3 regions of the Photobacterium sp. GB-1 genome follow, and region 3 is predicted to be linked to each of the others. Evidence: riboswitches for the same ligand, from Rfam matches in the RefSeq annotation. Region 3 holds a riboswitch; each other region holds the start of a gene.
What was found. A riboswitch is a leader RNA that binds a small molecule or an ion and turns the genes downstream of it on or off. The one in region 3 is predicted to bind thiamine pyrophosphate.
Positions count from the first base shown of each region.

Region 1 (7,794 bases), on a different contig from region 3:
GTGCCAATCTTTCCACACTACTTCAAATCCCTTTTGCTTGACCGCTGTAGCGACATCTGCGACCGAGCGTTCATCACTGATCGCAAACTGTTCTAGCTCTGGCGAGTCATCGGCGTATCCGCCCGGTTGGGTTTTAGAGCCCGCCGACATACTAGTGATCCCCAAAGGCAATACGTTATCGCGAAAATGCGGTGATTCTCGAGTCGATAACGACAGCTCAACTTCAGGATTAAACAACCGATAAGCACAAATCAATTGCACCAGTTGGCGATCCGTCATCACCGATTTAGGCTCTAATCCACCAGTACAGGGTCTTAAACGTGGGAATGAAATCGAATAGCGGCTTTGCCAATACGTCCGCTCAAGATAAGCCAAATGACTGGCAACAAAAAAACAATCCGTGCGCCATTCTTCCATACCAATCAAAGCACCGATCCCAATCTTGTCTATTCCGGCTTTTGCTAACCGATCTGGTGTCGCTAAGCGGTATTCAAAATTGGTTTTATTGCCTCGCAAATGATGCTTCGCATAGGTTGGCGCATTATAAGTTTCTTGATACACCATCACCGCATCTAAACCAAGTTGTCGCAGCTCTTGATACTCATCTTGCTCTAGTGGCTGTACTTCCATTGCCAAATAACTGAAGTGCTGTTTGATTTGAGGGATCGCATCACGAAAGTAATTCATACCAACTTTAGTTTGATGCTCGCCAGTGACCAGTAACACACTATCAAAATTTAGCGCTTTTATTGCCTCACACTCTCGCTCTATTTCTTGTTCACCCAAGGTACGGCGCTTAATGCGATTTTCCATCGAAAAACCACAATAGGTACACGCATTGGCACACAGATTCGAAAGGTATAACGGCACATAAAAACTCATGGTATGACCAAACCGCTGACGTGTTAGCATCGCAGAGAGTTGTGCCATTTGCTCTAAGTAAGGTTCAGCCGCAGGGGAAATTAAGGCTTTGAAATCCTCTAGATCCAGCGTTGATTTTCCTAAAGCACGCTCAACATCGGTAGCCGTTTTAGCATAAATCGACAAACGGATATCATCCCAATCCATTTGTTGCCAAACATCCACAAAGCTCATGTTGGCTCCTTAATCGTTAAGAAATGCCGTTAATGGACTTGATGCAATTGCATGGTTCACCTTACCTGCAAGACCCGCTTCATAGGCCATACGACCACTTTCCACGGCCAATTTAAATGCACGCCCCATTGCAATCGGATCACTTGCCGCTGCGATGGCAGTATTGACCAATACCGCATCAGCCCCCATTTCCATCGCTTCTGCGGCATGAGAAGGTGCCCCAATGCCCGCATCCACCACCACAGGTACTTGCGCCTGATCGATAATAATGCGAAGAAAATCGCGAGAAGCGACCCCTTTATTCGAGCCAATCGGCGCACCTAATGGCATCACGGCAGCGCAACCCACATCTTCTAATCGCTTACAAAGCACAGGATCGGCATGACAGTAAGGCAGTACGACAAACCCTTCTTTTACCAATTGCTCAGCCGCTTTTAGCGTTTCAATCGGATCAGGCATCAGGTATTTTGGATCAGGGTGAATTTCTAATTTTAGCCAATTCGTCCCCAATGCTTCTCGGGCTAACTGCGCGGCAAAGATCGCTTCTTTGGCATTTTTCGCCCCTGACGTATTAGGCAGTAAGTTCACTCCTGCTTGGATCAATGGTGCTAAGATATCGTCATCACGCTCAGCGATATTGACCCGCTTTAGTGCCATAGTCACGAGCTCAGAGCCTGTCGCTAAAATCGATTCTGCCATAACATCACGATTGGCGTATTTACCTGTTCCGGTAAACAGTCTCGATGTGAATGTTTTATCTGCAATAGTCAACATATTAACCTCCAGCTATCGCTTGAAATAACGCGATCTGATCGCCATCAGCAATGACGGTTGTCGACCACTCACTGGCTCCAACAATGCGCTGATTTATCGCGACCGCAGTACCTTGTATGGGTAAATCTAACTGCTTAACAAATTGATGAACGGTTTGCTCAGCCTCGCAAGACATAGATTCATCGTTCAACCAGATACTTATCATGGTAGCCATTTACACAACCTCTCTTTGATCTTGCTGACCACACACAGGGCAACCAGAATCAGCATCGATTGATACCTGCTGCCATTTTCCTGTTAAGCCATTAAATTGCTGTAGCAAACCAAACCCAACTTCACCAACACCTGCGATAGCTTTGATCGCATTAAGCGCTTGTAACGTTCCAATAGTGCCAACAACAGGCCCCATCACGCCGTTACTACGACAATTTTTATCTTGTGGTGACGCTTCAGTACTAAATGGAAACACACATTGATAACACGGTGAGGCCTGCCTGAAATCAAACGCCAGTAACTGTCCTTGCCAACCTATCGACGCACCGGCAATCAGTGGTGTTTGATGCTGATAACAAGCTTGATTGACCGCATAACGGGTAGCCCAGTTGTCACTGCAATCAAGTACAATATCGGCCTGTTGTACTTCCATTACGAGTTGAAAACCTGCAAGCTTGGCTTTTACTGCACGCGTTCGTACCAATGGGTTCAATGCTAAAAGCTGATCACAGGCTGCTTGCGCTTTATTGAGTGACACATCGGTTTCTCGATAAATCACCTGACGCTGCAAGTTCGAACTCTCAACCTCATCATCATCAGCAATCACCAGTAACCCAACACCCGCAGCCGCTAGATACATTGCAGCAGCTGAGCCTAAACCTCCCGCACCGACGATCAATACCTTGGCATTGTTAAGTGCAAGTTGCCCCTGCTCTCCCATCTCTTCCAGCATGATTTGTCGGTTATATCGAATAAAAGCAGTATCAGAGAGTCTGTCAGTTGTCATCCTTCACCTCCCGCTCAGATAAGCATTGATTGAGTTGTTCGACGGCAATCGCAGGCTCACTTGACTGGGTGATCGCGCGTACCACCGCAACACTACTTACTCCTGTTTTCCAAACGACGGGCACACGAGATAAATCAATCCCCCCAATTGCCACTGTTGGAAACGTATTGCCAATCAATTGTTGATACAGCTTTAAGCGGTGAACGCCTTGCGGTAATGACGGCATTTGCTTGGTTGTGGTTGGGTAAATATGACCAAGGGCGATATAACTGGGATTAAATGCCATCGCACGTAATATCTCGTAATACCCATGGGTTGAGATCCCTAAGCGAAGATTCGCTTGTTGAATGGCATTGAGATCAGCGACCGCTAAATCTTCTTGTCCCAAATGCACCCCAAAAGCACCATGCTCAATAGCCAGTTGCCAATAGTCATTAATAAAGACCTGCGCATTTGCCTGCAGACCTAACGCAATAGCATGAGCAACATCTTGCTTCAAACCTTGTGCATTCGGATCTTTGATCCGCAGCTGAGTGGTTTTCACATCCAATTCAAGTAACTGCTTAACCCATTGGACGGAATCCACCACCGGATATAACTTCAGTTTTTCACTATCAACAGCTGCAAAAGCTTCAACTGGCTGACATTGATCTTGCCAACCAATATCTAACAGCTTTGAAAAATTAGCACAAACGATGTCAGGGAAAGCCTCACGCTCGGTTGGCCAAATGCCCATCTGCATTGACTGGGCATACGCCCTTGCCAGAACTAGAGCATCTTCTAAGGGGTAATCAAGCGCGAGTGCCACCAATAACATCGCTCTCTGTTGAGTCGCATTACCAAGCTCAACACTGAAACAACCACGAACGTCACCATTATGATGCCAAAGATCAAGATAACCACCATTGACTGGTAAACCACATACCACAACGTTAGATCGTTTCAGTATTTGCGCTTTGATCAACGAAAGATCTACCTCTGAAGGCATCCATTGATCTTGAAATACATAATCAATTAGCTGGGTGGAGCAGGCTTGTTCAAAGCCCACTCGTTTAACGCAAGAGGGCGTCGATACCTCTATCCACTCTTGGCTTGATGGTATTAACGTGACTTGCTCACCTAACTGATACTCTGCAGCAGAGGCTAATAATGGCTCAATATGCATCACCAGAGACGATAAGACCTTTGGTAAGCTTAAGGTGCTCATTAGCTTTCCTCTTTAGCTAAGTGATATAACTCACTACCTTTAGATCGAAACTCTTGTGCTTTTTGCTGCATGCCTTCAAGTGGATCATCTAATAGCTTGATCGCGATTTCTGAGTCTTCTAACCCCTTAGCGTAATCTCGTACTTCTTGAGATATCTTCATTGAACAGAATTTAGGGCCACACATTGAACAGAAATGGGCAACTTTGCCTGACTCTTGAGGGAGAGTTTCATCGTGATAGGCACGCGCCGTTTCAGGGTCAAGACCGAGATTAAATTGATCTTCCCAACGGAATTCAAAACGCGCTTTAGATAAGGCATTATCGCGCACTTGTGCACCAGGGTGGCCTTTTGCTAAATCAGCAGCATGGGCACAGAGTTTATAAGTGATAAGACCGACTTTTACATCGTCTTTATTAGGCAAGCCTAAGTGTTCTTTGGGTGTCACATAACAAAGCATTGCACAGCCATACCAGCCAATCATCGCCGCACCAATACCCGATGTAATATGATCATAACCCGGTGCGATGTCTGTCGTCAGTGGGCCTAAGGTATAGAATGGCGCTTCATGACAATGCTCTAGCTGCTCTTCCATGTTTTCTTTAATCATGTGCATGGGTACGTGACCGGGGCCTTCAATCATGACCTGCACATCGTATTCCCATGCAATTTTAGTTAACTCACCTAATGTGCGTAGTTCACTAAACTGGGCTTCATCATTAGCATCGGCTACAGAACCTGGACGCAAGCCATCGCCCAGTGATAGTGAAATATCGTATTGCGCACAGATCTCACAAATCTCACGGAAGTGCTGATAGAGGAAGCTTTCTTTATGGTGTGCCAAACACCACTTCGCCATGATAGAGCCGCCACGCGATACAATACCGGTTACACGTTTCGCCGTCATAGGTACATAACGAAGCAGTACGCCAGCATGGATAGTGAAGTAATCCACCCCTTGCTCAGCTTGCTCTAGTAATGTGTCACGGAACACTTCCCAGTTAAGGTTCTCAGCCACACCATTTACTTTTTCAAGTGCTTGGTACATAGGTACAGTACCAATCGGAACAGGGCTATTACGGATGATCCATTCACGCGTTTCGTGAATATTTCGACCAGTTGATAAATCCATTACCGTATCGCCACCCCAACGGGTCGACCAGACAAGTTTTTCAACTTCTTCTTCAATCGATGAACTCACCGCTGAGTTACCAATATTGGCATTCACTTTAACAAGGAAATTACGGCCAATGATCATTGGCTCAGTTTCAGGATGGTTAATGTTGGCAGGAATAATTGCTCGGCCTTCAGCCACTTCTTTACGCACAAACTCAGGCGTAATTTCTTTTGGTAAATTAGCACCAAAGCTCACACCTGGATGTTGTTGGTTTAATACTTCATCACGGTATTTCGCACGACCCATATTTTCACGGATCGCGATATATTCCATCTCAGGCGTAATAATACCTTGGCGCGCATAATGTAATTGCGTCACACAACGCCCAGCTTTTGCACAACGAATACGCGCACGTTCCGCAAAACGTAACTCATCAAGCGTCTTATCATCTAAACGTTCATTGGCATACTCAGAGCTTAACCCTTCTAGTAATTCAGTATCGTCACGCTCTGCGATCCATTGCTCACGCACTAACGGCAAGCCATTATAGATATCGATGTTTTTTTCAGGATCAGTGTAAAAACCAGAAGTGTCGTAAACGCGAATAGGCTCGTTAGGCTCAAAGATAGGATTATCTTTACCGCCACCAACCAAGCTATCAGCTAAAGTGATTTCACGCATAGGAACAAGCACATCAGGACGGCTACCTTGAACATACACTTTCTGTGAGTTCGGGTATGGTTGTGCTGTTAATGATTCAATAAATTGTTTCGCTTCCAGTCTCGCTTGCTTGCGATTCGACATAGCAGTTTCCTTGATTTTTCAATGTAGGGGAAAATGCTTGGCGGATGGGCGTAAACAAGAGGTGTGTACCTAAGTACAGCTATGCAGATGCATACAGTGATCCCTTAAGATATGTAGCAGAAGACATTCTCTCGTTCCCTTCGCAGGTATTAGCCTGATCAGGTTCAACGGATCCCGCAATGCGGTCTCAGCCATATGGCACTCCGACAAGTAGCAATGAGTATAAAGAAGCCGTTATAGTGCAACAACCTTTATACTGAGAAAAATAATAAAAAGTGACAAACAACAAAAAGCCGTGCATCAACACGGCTTATTATTACATTGCATATTTTATTCGTTGTTACTGTGAAATTAATACATCACAACCTAGGTGATTAGCCAAAGAATCACTTAAATCACCAAACAAGTGAAAAGTCGATTTATGGTAACCGGTGATCACTAGGCTAGCATTCAGTTCTTTTGCTAAAGCCTCTATATGCTTTGAAACATCGCCATCTGCAGTATGTATCGCTTTAACTTTATGAGAAGAAGCTGTAATTAAATCAGATAACTCTTTCATGCGTTTTTTTGCAATCGCATCATGCTCTTCTTGTAGCTCAACTTCCACATCAATAAAACTTACGTTTCCGATCCCTGGCTCAACATAAGCAACATGTAAATCAGCGTGATTTTGCTCAGCGATAACGCCAGCTTTCACCATCAATTTATGCGCATTTTTATCTTCAGGATTAACCGCTAATAACACTGTTTGGTAAAGCGACATACCTAGCCTCCTTGAGCTAAGGCTCATAGTAAATTCATTATTTATGATTATGATGCTATAAATATAGCTATACAACTAAGTATTACGCTGACTATTTAATATTAACTTAAATCAATGATTGCATTTTTGGAGAGTTCTCACTTTTCTCGCTAGCGATTATCATGAGCGCTTTCTATCATTACCTAAAAATATAAACGAGATCCCAATGAGCCAATATTTATTACTAGGATTCATCGCGCTTGGTGGTGCATTCGGCGCCTGCTCAAGATACCTCATTTCTGAGCTATGCGTAATGCTATTTGGCCGTGGCTTCCCATACGGTACTTTAACCGTAAACGTGCTGGGCTCCTTGATCATGGGGCTATTGATGTCAGCACTTAATCAAGGAATGATTGAAGCTGCACCATGGCGACCTATTATCGGTTTAGGCTTCCTAGGCGCACTAACAACATTCTCCACGTTCTCAATGGACAATGTTGTCTTGATGCAACAAGGTGAATTTTTCAAAGCAGGCTTAAACATTTTACTTAACGTTATTGTCAGCATTGCTGCTTGTTATGTTGGCTACCAGCTTATGATGAAAAGTTAATAGATAACCGATAAAAAACCGCCTGCATGGCGGTTTTTTTATATCTAAATTAAACGAGTCATCACTTTATGCTAATGAAGAAGAACAACAAGTAATTCATTACTCTATTTAGATTAAAATTCTAAGTAACGCTATATATTTCTTAGCTATGTTTATAGCACTTATCTTCAGACGAAAAAAAAACCTGAATCTTTCGATTCAGGTTTCTTTAATAAAGTGGCGGAGCGGACGGGACTCGAACCCGCGACCCCCGGCGTGACAGGCCGGTATTCTAACCAACTGAACTACCGCTCCACACGGAGATAAAACTTTCGTTTTATCCGATACCTATCGTTCAGAACAAGTATCTTAAATTTGAAGCCTGGCGATGTCCTACTCTCACATGGGGAGACCCCACACTACCATCGGCGCTATTACGTTTCACTACTGAGTTCGGCATGGGATCAG
Region 1 covers NZ_PYOB01000016.1:30-7,823, reverse strand. Annotated here, with positions in the region: gene thiH (2-iminoacetate synthase ThiH) at 1-1,095, opposite strand, end outside; gene C9J45_RS14675 (thiazole synthase) at 1,105-1,869, opposite strand; gene thiS (sulfur carrier protein ThiS) at 1,871-2,083, opposite strand; gene C9J45_RS14665 (HesA/MoeB/ThiF family protein) at 2,084-2,869, opposite strand; gene thiE (thiamine phosphate synthase) at 2,859-4,076, opposite strand; gene thiC (phosphomethylpyrimidine synthase ThiC) at 4,076-5,995, opposite strand; TPP riboswitch at 6,114-6,211, opposite strand; gene C9J45_RS14650 (universal stress protein) at 6,336-6,758, opposite strand; gene crcB (fluoride efflux transporter CrcB) at 6,964-7,347, shown strand; tRNA gene C9J45_RS14640 (tRNA-Asp) at 7,565-7,641, opposite strand; rRNA gene rrf (5S ribosomal RNA) at 7,707-7,794, opposite strand, start outside.
Region 1: another riboswitch for thiamine pyrophosphate. It lies ahead of thiC (phosphomethylpyrimidine synthase ThiC); the one in region 3 lies ahead of thiB (thiamine ABC transporter substrate binding subunit).

Region 2 (7,794 bases), on a different contig from region 3:
CGTTAAAGCAGCTTAATTTCAGCAAAGCAACGCAGTCTGCTGCTATCTGGTTATTGTGCTTTTCACCTTATACTGTGTATTCAACTGCAGGCTATACCGAACCGCTCTTCATTGTTTTCGTGACTGGTGTATTCCTGTTTAGTTATCGCCAACAATGGGGATGGGTCGCTATTTTAGGTCTATTAGCCGCTATTACCCGTAACCTTGGAGTGTTCTTGGTTTTTCCTGTACTCATTATTGCGATTCAACACTACGGTATAAATAGCTTTTTTCGCTTAAAAACCCCGGCACTGAAAGCAATTTCAGCCATATGGGTGATCCCTTTCGGCTTTTTCACCTATATGGCTTATCTCTACTTTCATGTAGGTGATGCGCTGGCTTTTGGACACATCCAAATTGCATGGGGACGTCAATTAACCAATCCGTTTCACTGGCTCCTCTATGGTTTTGAAACAGGCGGCCCTAAGCTTTACTTAGCCATCATGGCGATACTCGCGTTTATACTAAATATCTATTTGGTCGCGCGTAAATACTACGCTGAAGCCATATTTATGTTCATTTGTTTGATATTACCGCTGTCATCAAATTTAAATGCGATGCCTCGTTATGCGTTTGGGTTGTATCCAACCTTTTTTGGCTTACTTTTACTTATTGAACGTTATCCGAATATTAAAACACCAATGCTATGTGTCTTTAGTGCAGCAAGTACTTTTATCGCGATTGGCTTTTACAGCCATATGATGTTTACGGTTTAACTTTCTCGATAAAACAGCAGCTTAATGAGTAAACACTATCTACTAAGCTGCTGTTATTCCCACCCCAAAGCAATAATTATGTAAATTGCCAATATTCTGTTTTGGTTATACGCCTTTTGTTTATATAATCCTGAAAAATCATTGGCAGTACAAAATAGAATGCCATAGAAGCATTTTAATACTTGACTCCTCCCCTTTATATTCCTCTTTTTGGAGCCAAAAATAGTGCATAACTATAAAAAAGAAACCGCGCAGCTTATAAAGCTTGCCGTGCCTGTGCTCATTGCCTCTGTTGCACAAACATCGATGGGCTTTGTTGACACAGTGATGGCGGGTAGTGTCAGTGCGACTGACATGGCAGCCGTTGCTGTTGCTGCAAGTATTTGGTTACCTTCTATCTTATTTGGTGTTGGTTTACTTATGGCACTTGTGCCCGTGGTGGCACAACTTAGCGGCTCAGGTAAAAAAGAGCGTATTCCGTTTGAAGTTCAACATGGCTTCTACCTTGCGATCTTAATATCCATCCCAACCATGTTGATATTGTATAACGCGGGTTCTTTAATCCATTACATGAATGTAGAGCCTGTATTAGCAGAAAAAACGGTCGGTTACTTATATGCCGTACTTTTTGCTGTACCTGCTTTTTTGTTCTTCCAAACTCTAAAGAGTTTTTCTGAAGGTTTATCTTTTACCATTCCAGGCATGGTGATCGGCTTTTTAGGCTTACTGGCCAATATCCCACTAAACTGGGTTTTCGTTTACGGAAAGTTTGGAGCGCCTGAATTAGGCGGGATCGGCTGTGGTGTGGCAACAGCTATCGTCTATTGGTTCATGTTTTTTGCGTTACTAGCGTATGTCTTAATTAATAAACGGTTAAAGAGTGTTGGGGTATTTAGCACATTTTATCGCCCTCAATTAAAAGCGCTTTCACGTTTATTTAAACTAGGCTTTCCCGTTGCAGCTTCGCTATTCTTTGAAGTTTCACTGTTTGCTGTTATTGCCTTACTGATTTCACCATTAGGCCCAAATAAAGTAGCGTCGCATCAGATAGCGATGAACTTCTCATCACTGGTGTATATGCTGCCAATGAGTATTGGTGCAGCGGTGAGCATTCGTGTTGGCCACAAAATGGGACAACAAGATATTGATGGTGCACGTATTGCAAGCCATTGCGGTTTAATTGTCGGTACGGCTTTAGCTATTTGTACCGCTATGATGACGGTTATTTTCCGCGAAGACATTGCCGAGCTCTATACTCATAATCCACAAGTCATCGTGCTTGCTGGGCAATTATTACTACTTGCAGCGATCTATCAATGCAGTGATGCCGTTCAGGTTGTTGCTGCAGGTGCGTTACGTGGTTATAAAGATATGCGTGCCATTTTCTTTTGTACATTCATCGCTTACTGGCTAATAGGACTACCATCAGGTTACGTCTTAGGCCTAACAAACTGGATTGTGCCAGCAATGGGCCCGCAAGGTTTTTGGATTGGTTTTATTCTCGGCTTAACTGCGGCAGCCATTATGCTTGGTTGGCGAATACACCATGTGCATAAACTTGATGCTGAAAAGCAACTTGAAATGTCATACCGATAACACAAAAAGGCGATCATCAGATCGCCTTTTTTGATCTAATATTGATAATAATCAGTATGATGAATATTCACTTAATGCTTTAAGAGACGCCTATGCCTTTATCTATCTCTACTTTCCTTCATAGACTGTCTCTACTACTGATCATCTCAATATTGTTGATAAGCTGTAAAAACAATAACAATGAAGACGCCTTTGATACCTATCATCAGCGTCTGGCTAATGTACTCGATATAGACAAAACCCCCTTTCCTGAAACGCCCTTACAACTTTTACCCGCGAAACGAGAGCTTATTCAGCCTTTAGCGGATATTAGAATTGGTCTACTTGATGCCTATGAATTACGGCAATGTGGCTTATTCCAATTGATTGCAGAGCGAAATTCGATTTTGGGTAAAGTTCAAGATAAAACCCGCGGTCTCCGCTATGAACTTTTACTATTAGATGGGCTACAGTATTGTTTAGAAACACTGCCTAAAGACTCTGATTTATTAACCGAGCTAGCACCTATTTATCAGCAAAAGAAACAGCAGCTCCCATTGGTTTTTTGGAACACGCTTTTTACTGGAGAAGAATGGCGTAAACAGTTAACGCTAGGCCATCATCTACTTGAAAGTAATCAAACCACTCAATTTAACGCTAGCCTAAGCGCATTTAGCTATATCAATAATTTACTTTCAAATAGCATCAAACGCTCAAATAACATCACTGCACCTTATTCTAACAAGGATAAATATCAGGATCTTTTTGAGCACCAACAACAAATTTATAATAGCCGATATATTGGTGATCTTTTCTATTCAATGCAGCGCACCACAACATTGCTGAACACAATTACAGAACAACTTACTCAGTCACAAGATGCAATTTTGTGTGGCAAAAATATGAATCAGCAAAAAGCACAATATCTTCGTAATGTTTTCTATAAGTTTTATGTTCCAACTATCCAGCCTTATTTATCAACACTTGATTCACAATATCGACAAATACAGCCCGTTTTACAGCAGATACTTCAACAATTGAATCAACCGAATATTCACCTCTCCTCACCGATGCAAACCTATATAGCATTCTATGTTGATGGCGATCTGTATCAGCAATTTCATGAAGCCACATTAGCGCACGTTAAATTCTGGCAACGTCTGTTTAAACAATGTAAATTCAAAGTTGGACAATAACTTTATTCTAATTTGATAGAATAACTTTGCTTCAAAAATTTGAGCTTTAAACTAAAATTTAAACTCAGCTTCTACAGTCGCGAAGACAATAAATTTGTATATATTTTCGCTAAGGGATATAGGAGATACGCATGAAGAAAACCAAGAATGAAGCAAAACTTCTCAAAAAAGCATTAGAAATAGGCTTTGCATTCGCGAAAAAACAAGGTTTTGGCGATTTAGACCGCAGTGTTGGCTCTACCGACCGTGTTGAGTGTATTTATCGCTTACTGGTTGATTGTAAACAAATCACTCCTCTTGCCGTGGATCAAGAGGACGGCGTTCATATGAAACATAAGCTGGTTTTATGGATCAGCCGCTTACTTCCGCCCGATCACGAACTTTTAAACTAACCTATCTGCTTGTGTAGCGCACATTCTGTTGCGCTACACATTACATTTAATTGGCAATGCCCTACTTAAAAATATGACTTCGACTATTTCATCACCATAATTTTATTAAAACTGGCTATTGTGCAAGCAAACGCACTGAATTTACTAAAAAATCCAACTTTAATACTTGCCTCGTTACAAGTGACTCGCTAATATGCTTGTCGTTCAGTAGAACATATTACGAGCGTAGCTCAGCTGGTTAGAGCGCTACCTTGACATGGTAGAGGTCGGTGGTTCGAGTCCACTCGTTCGTACCAATTTATGATTAAAACCAGAAATCATAAATATACAATTTGCGTCTGTAGCTCAGCTGGTTAGAGTACTACCTTGACATGGTAGGGGTCGGTGGTTCGAGTCCACTCAGACGCACCAAATATTATGAAGTGATTCACACTTAATCAGTTCATCTTATACGAGCGTAGCTCAGCTGGTTAGAGCGCTACCTTGACATGGTAGAGGTCGGTGGTTCGAGTCCACTCGTTCGTACCAATTAATGATTTAAACCAGTAATCATTAATTAACACGATTTGCGTCTGTAGCTCAGCTGGTTAGAGTACTACCTTGACATGGTAGGGGTCGGTGGTTCGAGTCCACTCAGACGCACCAAATTTAAACAAAAAGCCTGCTTAAAAGCAGGTTTTTTTGTCCTCAAATATAAAGTCTATTCTTTTTTAAACTTGTTCCCATTTCGTTATTACCCACTAAAACAACGCCGACTTTCCACCGCTATTTCATAACTAAAAAGTAAACCAAACCACGTAATTTATGTATTCAAAACACAATACCTCATACGAGTACATTTTCGGTTATAAGCTGATGTAACCCCTTATTTTATAAGTACGTGACAACAAAACGTTTATCTATTAGGATTTGAGAGTTAGTCGGGGGGCATTATGCTGAGATCACAATTTAAGTGGGACCCGTTGAACCTGAACCAGTTAACACTGGCGGAGGGAACTAAATAAACAATATTCGTATTGTTTAGCCAAGTTATCACTGGATCTCATCACTTCACATCAACCGATCCTTTCAGACTTGGCACCGGTTCCTAACGCGTAATTAGGAATCTGTTATGTCATCACACACCAATAATACATCCCATGTTACAACGCCTATCGTTTTAACTATTGCTGGCTCTGACAGTAGTGGTGGCGCGGGTATTCAAGCCGATATCAAAGCTATTTCAGCAACTGGTGGCTATGCTTGTTCGGTGATCACTGCAATTACGGCGCAAAACACCCAAGGTGTTAGTGGTATTCTTCCTATTCCTCTTGTGATGATAGAACAACAGTTAGATGCTGTTTTTACCGATCTCAACATTCAAGCCGTTAAAATAGGCATGCTTGCCGATAGTGACATCATCACGCTAGTTGCGAACAAAATAAAAGAGTACAAGCCACGCTATCTTGTGATTGATCCCGTTATGGTTGCCACCAGTGGTGACTTATTATTACAACAGTCAGCCATTAGTACATTAAAACAAAAACTACTTCCATTAGCTGATCTCATCACGCCTAATTTACCTGAAGCCGCTGCGCTGACAAACAGCGAGATCCCACACAATCATACAGATATGTTGGGATTAGTCAGCAAACTGCGTGACATACAAACAAAAGCCATACTGCTTAAAGGTGGGCACCTAGAAAGTGATTCAGAAAGTAATGATTTATTGATATTAAGTGACGATATTATCGAGCTAAAAACAAAACGTATTGATACCCACAATACCCATGGTACTGGCTGTACCCTCTCTTCAGCTATTGCTTCTTACCTTGCTCAAGGTCATTCGATCGAACAAGCAACACAGCGTGGCAAAGAATATATTACCTCTGCCATTTCAGCCGCTGATCAGCTCAATATTGGTCGTGGTCATGGCCCTGTGAATCATTTTTTCACTCATGATCCAAATAGAGCGTAATAAGTGGAATATCATATAGCCTGATATAAAAAAGCGGTGATTTTACTCACCGCTTTGATTTATATAGTAAATATTATGTGATTACAGTTTTGTCCAAGCATCTTGCCAATAAGCACTGCTTGCTGGGGCATAAGAAGCACTTGAGCACCAACCTGAATTAGGCCACGGTTTACATTGATATAACTGCTCATCGCTAGCACGAACAATATCCCCTTGTTGGTAAACTGTGCCCGCTTGATACGTTGGATATTCTCCCGGCGCAGGTGGCGTCACTTCTGGTTTGACTGAGGTACAACCTTCGGTTGCAATTTGTTTCCAAACACCCCACTCACCCGTTGTTCCCGGCTCTTCACCTTTTGTCCACCAACCTGCTAGCCATACCACACCGTTGTGGCTGACTTCATCTCCTGCAACATAAATACTTTGTGCACTCCATGTGTTTTCGCACACTGCGCTACCTTCAACCGTCACAACACGTTGCGCTTCTGTGGTTTGTTGTGCGCTGTCAGTAATACGGTAATTCAAAGTGTAGTTACCAGCTAGGCTCGTATTGACTTCACCTTTGATAATAATATTGGCCGTTATGTCGCCATCTTCTGCATCTTTTGCGGTAATACCTGTTTTTGCATCAAAGGTATCACCGAGTTGAATAGTCGTATCGCTAATCCCTTCTAACACAGGTTTTGCACTAAACACTTCAACTTTACGCGCAACAACAGATTCACTTAAAGCACTGTCATAAGCTTTGTAAGTTAGCGTGTAATGACCCACTTTATTGGTATCAACAGTACCTTCAACCACGATAGAGGCAGTGACATCACCATCGTAATCATCTGTCGCTGTTACTCCTGCAAGTGGCGCAAATAAATCACCATGTGCAACAACAATATCGTCAACACCTGTGATAACGGGTGCTTTTCCTGCCTCCGTTGTCACAATACTTGCTTTTAACGACGCTTTTGCCGGCACTATATCCATTGTATTTAATACTTCACCACCACAGCTAACTTCTGCGCGGTATGGTTTCAGTGCACTTTCAATATTGATGTGAAAACGGTTCATGTGACCATCTTGCAAACGACGGTTATACAGGTTAAACGTTTTGGTGCCACCGTTTTGCGTCAACACATCCAACTGACATGTTGAAGCCGTGAAGTTATCAAGGTAAACATTACCGTATGCACCATGCAGAGCTGGGTAGATGTAGCTTGGTAGTGTTTTCTGTGGATCGTAATACCCTACCAAGGTTGTTACCTGTACGCCTTGCTTGTATGGGATAAGATCAATATTACCGCCCAGTGTTGAGTTTTCTTCTAATACCCACTGTCCATTGGCGTAAGTGAACGCATATTTTTTGTCACGCTCTAATGTAAAACTTTGATCATTATAATGAATATTGGTATTCCATAGCGATGTCACTTGAACAAGTGCTGTTTTACCTTCAAACGCTATATCGCTTGGCAGGTGAACATTACCAATCCATGCGTGGTTTTTCACTAAGACATAAACAAGATCATTTTTTTCAAATAGCTCATAAAACTTGTGACTTTCTGGACCAAATTCATCAGGCCCTAAGCTTTCATTCGGACTAACAACAACAGAGATCGCTAAATCATCAACCACTGAATGCGTCCATGGCTTCATCACTTGTTCTACATGATCCCACTTGCTATAACCTGTTGGGGACTCTGGATCAAAATTCGCTTTATTTTCTACGAAATCTTGAAACACACTCAGCTCATACGGTGCATGTAATGTGTATGCATTGTATTTAGGGTAAAGCGGTTGACCGCCAGACATGGTACCAAAACCAAAACTGTGTCCTTCAAAAGGTGCAACACATTCCCCTTCGTAGCATGACTCTTGATTCGTCACCCCTTTAGTGAAATTAGGAATAAAGATATTTTTATAAACATCCC
Region 2 covers NZ_PYOB01000028.1:17,514-25,307, reverse strand. Annotated here, with positions in the region: gene C9J45_RS18980 (hypothetical protein) at 1-755, shown strand, start outside; gene C9J45_RS18975 (MATE family efflux transporter) at 981-2,351, shown strand; gene C9J45_RS18970 (DUF3080 domain-containing protein) at 2,444-3,526, shown strand; gene C9J45_RS18965 (DUF5062 family protein) at 3,658-3,918, shown strand; tRNA gene C9J45_RS18960 (tRNA-Val) at 4,138-4,214, shown strand; tRNA gene C9J45_RS18955 (tRNA-Val) at 4,253-4,329, shown strand; tRNA gene C9J45_RS18950 (tRNA-Val) at 4,370-4,446, shown strand; tRNA gene C9J45_RS18945 (tRNA-Val) at 4,487-4,563, shown strand; TPP riboswitch at 4,830-4,930, shown strand; gene thiD (bifunctional hydroxymethylpyrimidine kinase/phosphomethylpyrimidine kinase) at 5,030-5,875, shown strand; gene C9J45_RS18935 (M66 family metalloprotease) at 5,957-7,794, opposite strand, start outside.
Region 2: another riboswitch for thiamine pyrophosphate. It lies ahead of thiD (bifunctional hydroxymethylpyrimidine kinase/phosphomethylpyrimidine kinase); the one in region 3 lies ahead of thiB (thiamine ABC transporter substrate binding subunit).

Region 3 (7,794 bases):
AAAGCACTAATGAGCAGCAAAGTAGCATTTGCCATAAGGCTAAAATCGCACCTGTCGCTAAATCAAAGTCATAACGCAACGCTTGATATATGGCGAGCTCGATAGTGGTTGATTTAGGACCACCGCCAAGCGACATGATCACGGCAAAGCTGGTAAAGCACAACATAAAGACTAAACCCGCGATATGCGGCAGTTGTTGGCGTAGTCGAGGCCATGCAATTAAGCGAAATTTACTCCAGCCAGTAATACCTAAATGCGCCGCAAGCTGATGTTGCTCTGCGGGGATACCGTCTAGGCTTTGCAGTAGAAAACGAACGGTCAGTGGCAGGTTTAAAAATACGTGCGCCAGTAAGATCCCGCTTAAACCGTAAATGTTTAATGGCGGTAAGCCTAGTATTTCTAGGTTATGACTGATCAATCCACTTTTGCCATAAATCGATAATAAACCAAAAACAGCAACCAAGACGGGCATCACGAGCGTCATCGCAAATAAACGTAATAGCAGAGCTTTTCCTACAAACTGCCGTCGTGAGAGTGCATAAGCAATGGGAATCGCTGGGATGATGCTAAATAGAGTCGACAAGATGGCTTGATAGAAGCTAAATCCTGTTACATGTCGCAGATAAGGATCATGCCATAGTGTTGATAGTTGCCAGTCGTTAGCTTGGCTGATTAAGGCGGTGAGCGCGGCAACAACAACAAAAGTGATCAGCCCGGCACTGATAATGCCGGGCAATAAGGTAATGCGTTTGTTCAAAGTCTTAAACCATTACTGAGTGAGGGCTTGCTGCCACTCTCGGATCCAGGCTTTGCGATGTGTTGCCACTTCGTCGGCACTAAATTCAAGTGCTTTGCTTGGTACGGTGAGTTCATCAAAACCTTTCGGTAGGCTTTGCTTTGTTACTGGATACATCCAGTTGTGGGTAGCAATTTGTGACTGAAAAGCATCACTTACAATAAATTGCATAAATTGATCGGCAAGTTTTGGATGTGGGCTATTTTTCATCTTCGCTGCCACTTCAACTTGCATATAATGGCCTTCTTTAAAGTTAGCCGCTTTGTACTGGTGTTTGTCTTCAGCAATGATGTGATAGGCTGGTGATGTGGTGTATGAAAGCACCATATCTGATTCGCCTTTTAAGAACATGTTATAGGCTTCAGACCAACCCTTAGTGACGGTCACGGTGTGTTTCGCTAGTTGCTGCCACATTTCAGGGGCTTTATCACCGTAGACCGATTTGATCCATAACATTAGACCTTGGCCAGGGGTTGAAGTACGAGGATCTTGATAGATAACGCTGATATTTTGATCTTTGATCAGAGCATCTAAACTCGCTGGTGGGTTTTTCAGTTTATCGCTGTCATACACAAAGGCAAAATAGCCGTAATCATAAGGGATGAAAGTATCATCACTCCAACCTTTAGGAAGCGTGAGCTTACTGGTATCAACATCATTTTTTGCTAATAGGCCGGTATTTTTCGCTTCTGTCATTAGGTTGTTATCTAGCCCTAATAACACATCTGCTTTACTGTTTTTCCCTTCAAGACGAACGCGATTTAAAATCGATACGCCATCTTCTAAAGAAACAAAATTGACCGTACAACCATTACATTGTTTTTCAAACGCTTTCTTTACTACAGGACCAGGACCCCAGTCGGAAGCAAAGGAGCTGTAGGTATAAACATTAAGAGTATTGTCTGAGGCGAAAGCTGAGCTTGCAACTAATGACAGAGAGATTAGGGGAAGAAGAGTGTTTATTTTTTTCACTATGCGCTCCGAGATGTCCTGCATCCTTGGGACAAAAATTGAAAGAGAGAGCGGCACAGGTTTGAGTGCTGTTGCATCATGCAATGGTCAGCGAGCTCGAAAGCATGTTCGAGCATCTCAATTCCTACGCCAGCATTACCTGGTTCAGGTTCAATGGGTCCTGCTATAAAGCACGTATGCCTAACAATCTCAGCCAAATGGCTCCCCAATGAGAACAAACTATTGTACCTGCAACTGTATCGAAGTTATAGCTTCTGATTAAGTTGCCAATTATAGATGTAATGGATCTGAGTGAATTGTAGGTTAGGCGTAATACGATAATGATTAAGGTGTTGTTGTAACTCAGTTAACGATCCAAAATCAGTTTGATACCAATCATAGATAGATGACAGTGTGATGCCATTTTTTGTTATTTTTATTGCTTTTTCACTATTAATAAAACGTGTTGCAGCTTGATCTAACTGGGAGTCTAATCGATCGCTATTAAACGCTTTAGGCAGTAAATCAGGACAACCAAGACTGGCACAGTTGACTGCGTAGTGGATCCTAGGATCTTGCCAGATAGGGCGTAAGATCCGATGTTCAATATCGTTTAAAGTTAGCTTTTTATTATTAATGGTAATAATGGTTTGATCCCATGGTCCAAAGCTAAATAAACCTCCCAATTTAGTGATTGATTTTACAGGGTAATTATCAATAATTAATTGAACGGTTAGGGCGTTATATAAATTAACCCAATAGGCAAATTGAACATCACGATTATAACGGTGAGGATTTTGGGCACTGAGTCGCTTAATATAAGTTGCTAGCTTTTGTTTGTCTGCACTTGATACTTGGTTATAACGAAATAAGGTTTGATCCGGTTGAATGACAAGATATTTATCGAGTAGTTGCTGCCAATCTTGATGACTGATCTTGTTTGTGTTTTTAGGATCATGAGGTTGCCAATATGACCAGAGTTCGGATTTTGGCGCAGCAAAGATCGGCAGAGTGAATAACAGCAGCCAAGTGGCAATAACAATACGCATATTTTTCCTATTAATATAATAAGTAACAATATTGATTAAGACCGTAATAAGTATTGGCTAATTTCATTATCTTTTTGATATTTTAAATAAAAACGCCCTGTTTATATTAAACAGGGCGTCCGATTTCAGATGATGTACGATTACGCTAAGAAGCGAGGAATACGGTTTTCAAAGTCTGTAATTTTATCTTCGTGTTGCAGTGTCAAACCGATATTGTCTAAGCCATTTAATAGGCAGTGACGACGGAATTCATCAATTTCAAAGGTGTACTCTTTACCATCCGCACTGACGATCATTTTTTCAAGATCAACCGTGATCTGTGCGCCTTCATTTTCATCGACATACTTAAATAAAGTGTCAACGTCTTGCTCAGAGAGACGTACGGGCACCATTTGGTTATTGATCGAGTTACCATAGAAAATATCGGCAAAGCTTGGCGCAATCATAACTTGGATACCGTAATCAGCAAGCGCCCACGGTGCATGTTCACGAGAAGAGCCACAACCAAAGTTTTCACGCGCCAGTAAAATACTCGCGCCTTGGTAGCGAGGGGCGTTCATAATAAAGTCAGGGTTTGCCTGCTCGCCTGCATCATCTAGAAAACGCCAATCATGGAAAAGGTGCTTACCAAATCCAGTTCGAGTTACTTTCTGCAAAAACTGTTTTGGAATAATCGCATCGGTATCAATATTTGCCGTATCTAGCGGTACAACTAAACCTGTGTGTTGTTTAAAACCTGTCATGTTCAAATCCTTTTGTTACACCGATGCGGCATCTAGTTGGCGAATATCAACAAAATGTCCGGCACATGCCGCTGCTGCTGCCATGGCTGGGCTAACTAGATGAGTACGCCCATCACGACCTTGACGGCCTTCAAAGTTACGGTTACTGGTTGACGCACAACGCTCACCGGGACCTAAGCGATCGTTATTCATTGCCAGACACATTGAACAACCGGGTAGTCGCCATTCGAAGCCTGCTTCAATGAAGATTTTATCAAGCCCTTCTTTTTCAGCTTGTGCTTTCACTTGCTCTGAGCCTGGAACGACTAAAGCTTGTACGTTAGCGGCAACTTTACGCCCTTTGGCAATGGCTGCTGCTGCGCGCATATCTTCAATACGTGAGTTAGTGCATGAACCAATAAAGACTTTATCAACGGCAAAATCAGACAGGGCTTTGCCAGCTTCTAGTCCCATGTAAGCTAATGCTTTTTCTGCAGAGGCTTTTTCAACGGGATCGTTAAAGCTTTCAGGGGCAGGGATTGGCTCATCAACGGCAATCACTTGACCTGGGTTTGTTCCCCATGTCACTTGCGGCTTTATGTCTTTAGCATCGAGCGTTACAACGGCATCAAACTCGGCGTTCGGATCGGATTTCAATGATGTCCAGTATTCTACTGCGGCATCAAAGTCTGCGCCTTTCGGGGCAAATTCACGATCTTTAATATAATCAAAGGTCGTTTGATCCGGTGCAATTAAACCTGCTTTAGCGCCTAGTTCAATCGCCATATTACAAACGGTCATACGACCTTCCATTGTAAGGTCTGTGATTGCTTCGCCACAGAACTCAACCACATAGCCAGTACCGCCAGCTGCGGTTGTTTTACCAATGATGGCAAGGACGATGTCTTTTGCTGTAATGCCTTCAGCTACTTTACCTTTAACTTCAATCTTCATGGTTTTCGCACGAGATTGTTTTAAGGTTTGGGTGGCTAAGACATGTTCTACTTCCGAGGTACCAATACCGAAGGCCAGTGCACCAAAGGCACCGTGAGTCGCGGTGTGTGAGTCACCACAAACAATGGTCATACCCGGCAGAGTAATACCCAGCTCAGGCCCCATGACGTGTACAATGCCTTGATATTTGTGGTTTAAGTCATACAGGGTGACACCAAACTCTTCACAGTTTTTTGCCAGTGTTTCCATTTGAATACGTGCCATTTCCCCCGATGCATTGATATCTTTAGTTTGGGTAGAAACGTTGTGATCCATCGTGGCGAATGTTTTTGATACTTGACGCACTTTACGACCCTTCTCACGCAAGCCATCAAAAGCTTGCGGGGATGTCACTTCATGTACAAGGTGACGGTCGATATATAAGATCGGGTTTTCCCCTTCTGCTGCAACGGCAACATGGGAATCGTAAACTTTTTCATAAAGCGTTTTAGGTGAAGCTGAAGCGTTATTATTAGTGTTCGACATTGCTCAATGCTCCCTTATGCTTGTTGAATGTAGGCTGCGATCTTATCGCCCATTTCACTGGTGGTGAGTGCTGGTTTATCACTCGCAAGATCGGCAGTTAACTCCCCAGCTTCCAGCGCTTGTGATACCGCTTGTTCGATAGCACGCGCTGCTGTTTCTTCACCTAGGCTGTAACGAAGCATCAGTGCTGCTGATAGGATCTGCGCGACTGGATTTGCAATGTTTTTACCTGCAATATCCGGTGCTGAACCGCCGGCAGGCTCGTACATACCAAACTTATCTTGGTTAAGGCTAGCTGAAGGCAACATACCCATAGAACCTGTGATCATTGCACATTCATCCGAGATGATATCGCCGAAGATATTTGAACATAGCATGACATCAAATTGAGAAGGATCTTTGATCAGCTGCATGGTCGCGTTATCAATGTACATATGAGTTAACGTCACATCAGGGTAATCTTTTGCGATTTCTTCTACGACTTCACGCCATAAAATAGAGCTCTGTAGGACGTTAGCTTTATCAATAGAGCAGACTTTTTTGCTGCGTAAGCGAGCTGATTCAAACGCAATTTTTGCAATACGTTCAATTTCATAGCGGTAGTAGACTTCAGTATCGAACGCTTTTTCTTGTGCGCCTTCACCTTCGCGGCCCTTTGGCTGACCAAAGTAAATACCGCCAGTGAGCTCACGCACAACAGCAATATCAAAACCACGCTCTGAAATATCAGCGCGTAGCGGAGAGAACTTCTCTAAGCCACGGTGAATTTGAGCTGGACGTAGATTACAAAATAATTGGAAGTGTTTACGAAGTGGTAGAAGAGCACCACGTTCAGGTTGATCGTTAGGTGCTAAATGCTCCCACTTAGGGCCACCAACAGAGCCAAATAATACGGCATCGGATTGTTCACAGCCTTTTAGAGTGGCATCAGGTAGTGGGCAGCCATGATTATCGATAGCAATACCACCTACATCATATTCTGTACGATTAAAGGTTAGATTAAATTTAGCCTCGATTGCATTTAGCACTTTATGTGCCTGTTGCATCACTTCTGGACCAATCCCGTCACCGGGTAAAACTGCAATATTGTAAGAACCAGCCATGGTATCTTGCTCTCCATAATTGTTTAAAAGTATAAATTCGTGAGTCGCTGTAAGCGTTATCAACTAGTGAGTTGCTGAGCGCTGCTTTATTTCTTCAATTTGATCTGCACGGTGAATGCTATTGATAACGTGCAGTAACGCTTGACCAGACGCTTCTACAATATCGGTTGCTAAGCCCGTTCCGTGGTATTTTCTGCCTTTATAATTAGCGATGATATCAGCTTGTCCTAAGCCGTCTTCGCCTTCGCCTTTTGCAGTTAAATCAAATTTATCCAGTACAATGTCATAACCTGTTAGGCGGTAAATACACTGGTATAACGCATCGACAGGACCATTACCGACCGCCGCTTCACATTTTTCTTCGTCACCACACAATAGTTTGATACTGGTGGTGGCCATCACACTACCCGACTGAACACTTAGGTAGTTCAGCTTGAAGTAGTCATCTTCATCACGAAGGTTAGAAAAATGCATCAGTGCTTCTAAGTCATAATCAAACACTTGGCCTTTTCGATCAGCCAGTTTTAAGAAATCAGCATACAGTTTATCTAGGCTATACTCTTTCTCGGTGTAGCCCAATGCATCCATGTGACTTTTAACTGCCGCACGACCAGAGCGACTGGTTAGGTTTAGTGCTTGGTTTTTAAGGCCAATCGATTCAGGCGTCATGATTTCATAGGTGTTTTTATTTTTTAGCATCCCATCTTGGTGGATACCCGATGAGTGACTAAAGGCATTAGCACCAACAATCGCTTTATTGGCTTGAATTGGCATATTACACAACTGACTAACCATTTTACTGGTACGGTGAATTTCATCGTGTTTGATATTGGTTGTTACGCCCAGTAACTCCTGACGCGTTTTGATGATCATCGCAATTTCTTCTAGTGAGCAGTTACCTGCACGCTCACCTAGACCATTAATGGTTCCTTCTACCTGACGAGCACCCGCTTGAACGGCCGCCATTGAGTTGGCAACAGACATGCCTAAATCATCGTGACAGTGGACAGAAATCACTGCCTTATCGATATTTGGAACGCGGTTAAATAGTTGAGTGATAATGCCGCCAAATTCGCTCGGCAGGGTGTAGCCTACGGTATCAGGGATATTAATGGTGTTAGCGCCCGCATCGATAGCGGCTTCTACCATGCGGCACAGATTATCAATTGGTGTACGGCCCGCATCTTCACATGAGAACTCAACATCATCAGTATAGTTACGTGCTCGTTTTACAGCTGCGATACCCATATCAATGACATCATCATAACTACGACGTAGCTTGTCTTGGACGTGAACGGTTGAGGTTGAAATAAAGGTATGAATGCGGAAAGCTTCTGCGACTTTCAATGACTCTGCCGCAACATCAATATCTTTTGCTACTGCTCGTGATAAAGCACAAATACGACTATTTTTGATGTGTTTCGCGATGGTTTGTACTGACTCAAAATCGCCAGGGGATGAAACAGGAAAGCCTGCTTCAATCACATCAACGCCTAAACGTTCTAATGCGTATGCGATCTGTAGCTTTTCTTTTACGGTAAGGCTTGCCGACAACGCTTGTTCACCGTCACGTAGCGTAGTATCGAAAATAATGACCTGATCTTTCATTGCTACTTCCTTTTAATCTATTACCGTTACAGGTTAGTTCGCATTCACTTGCGCTAGTCGTTATATGAAAAAACCCGCGCAAGTTG
Region 3 covers NZ_PYOB01000013.1:66,416-74,209, reverse strand. Annotated here, with positions in the region: gene thiP (thiamine/thiamine pyrophosphate ABC transporter permease ThiP) at 1-757, opposite strand, end outside; gene thiB (thiamine ABC transporter substrate binding subunit) at 770-1,759, opposite strand; TPP riboswitch at 1,873-1,986, opposite strand; gene C9J45_RS13520 (DUF547 domain-containing protein) at 2,014-2,796, opposite strand; gene leuD (3-isopropylmalate dehydratase small subunit) at 2,937-3,539, opposite strand; gene leuC (3-isopropylmalate dehydratase large subunit) at 3,555-4,997, opposite strand; gene leuB (3-isopropylmalate dehydrogenase) at 5,012-6,100, opposite strand; gene leuA (2-isopropylmalate synthase) at 6,164-7,708, opposite strand.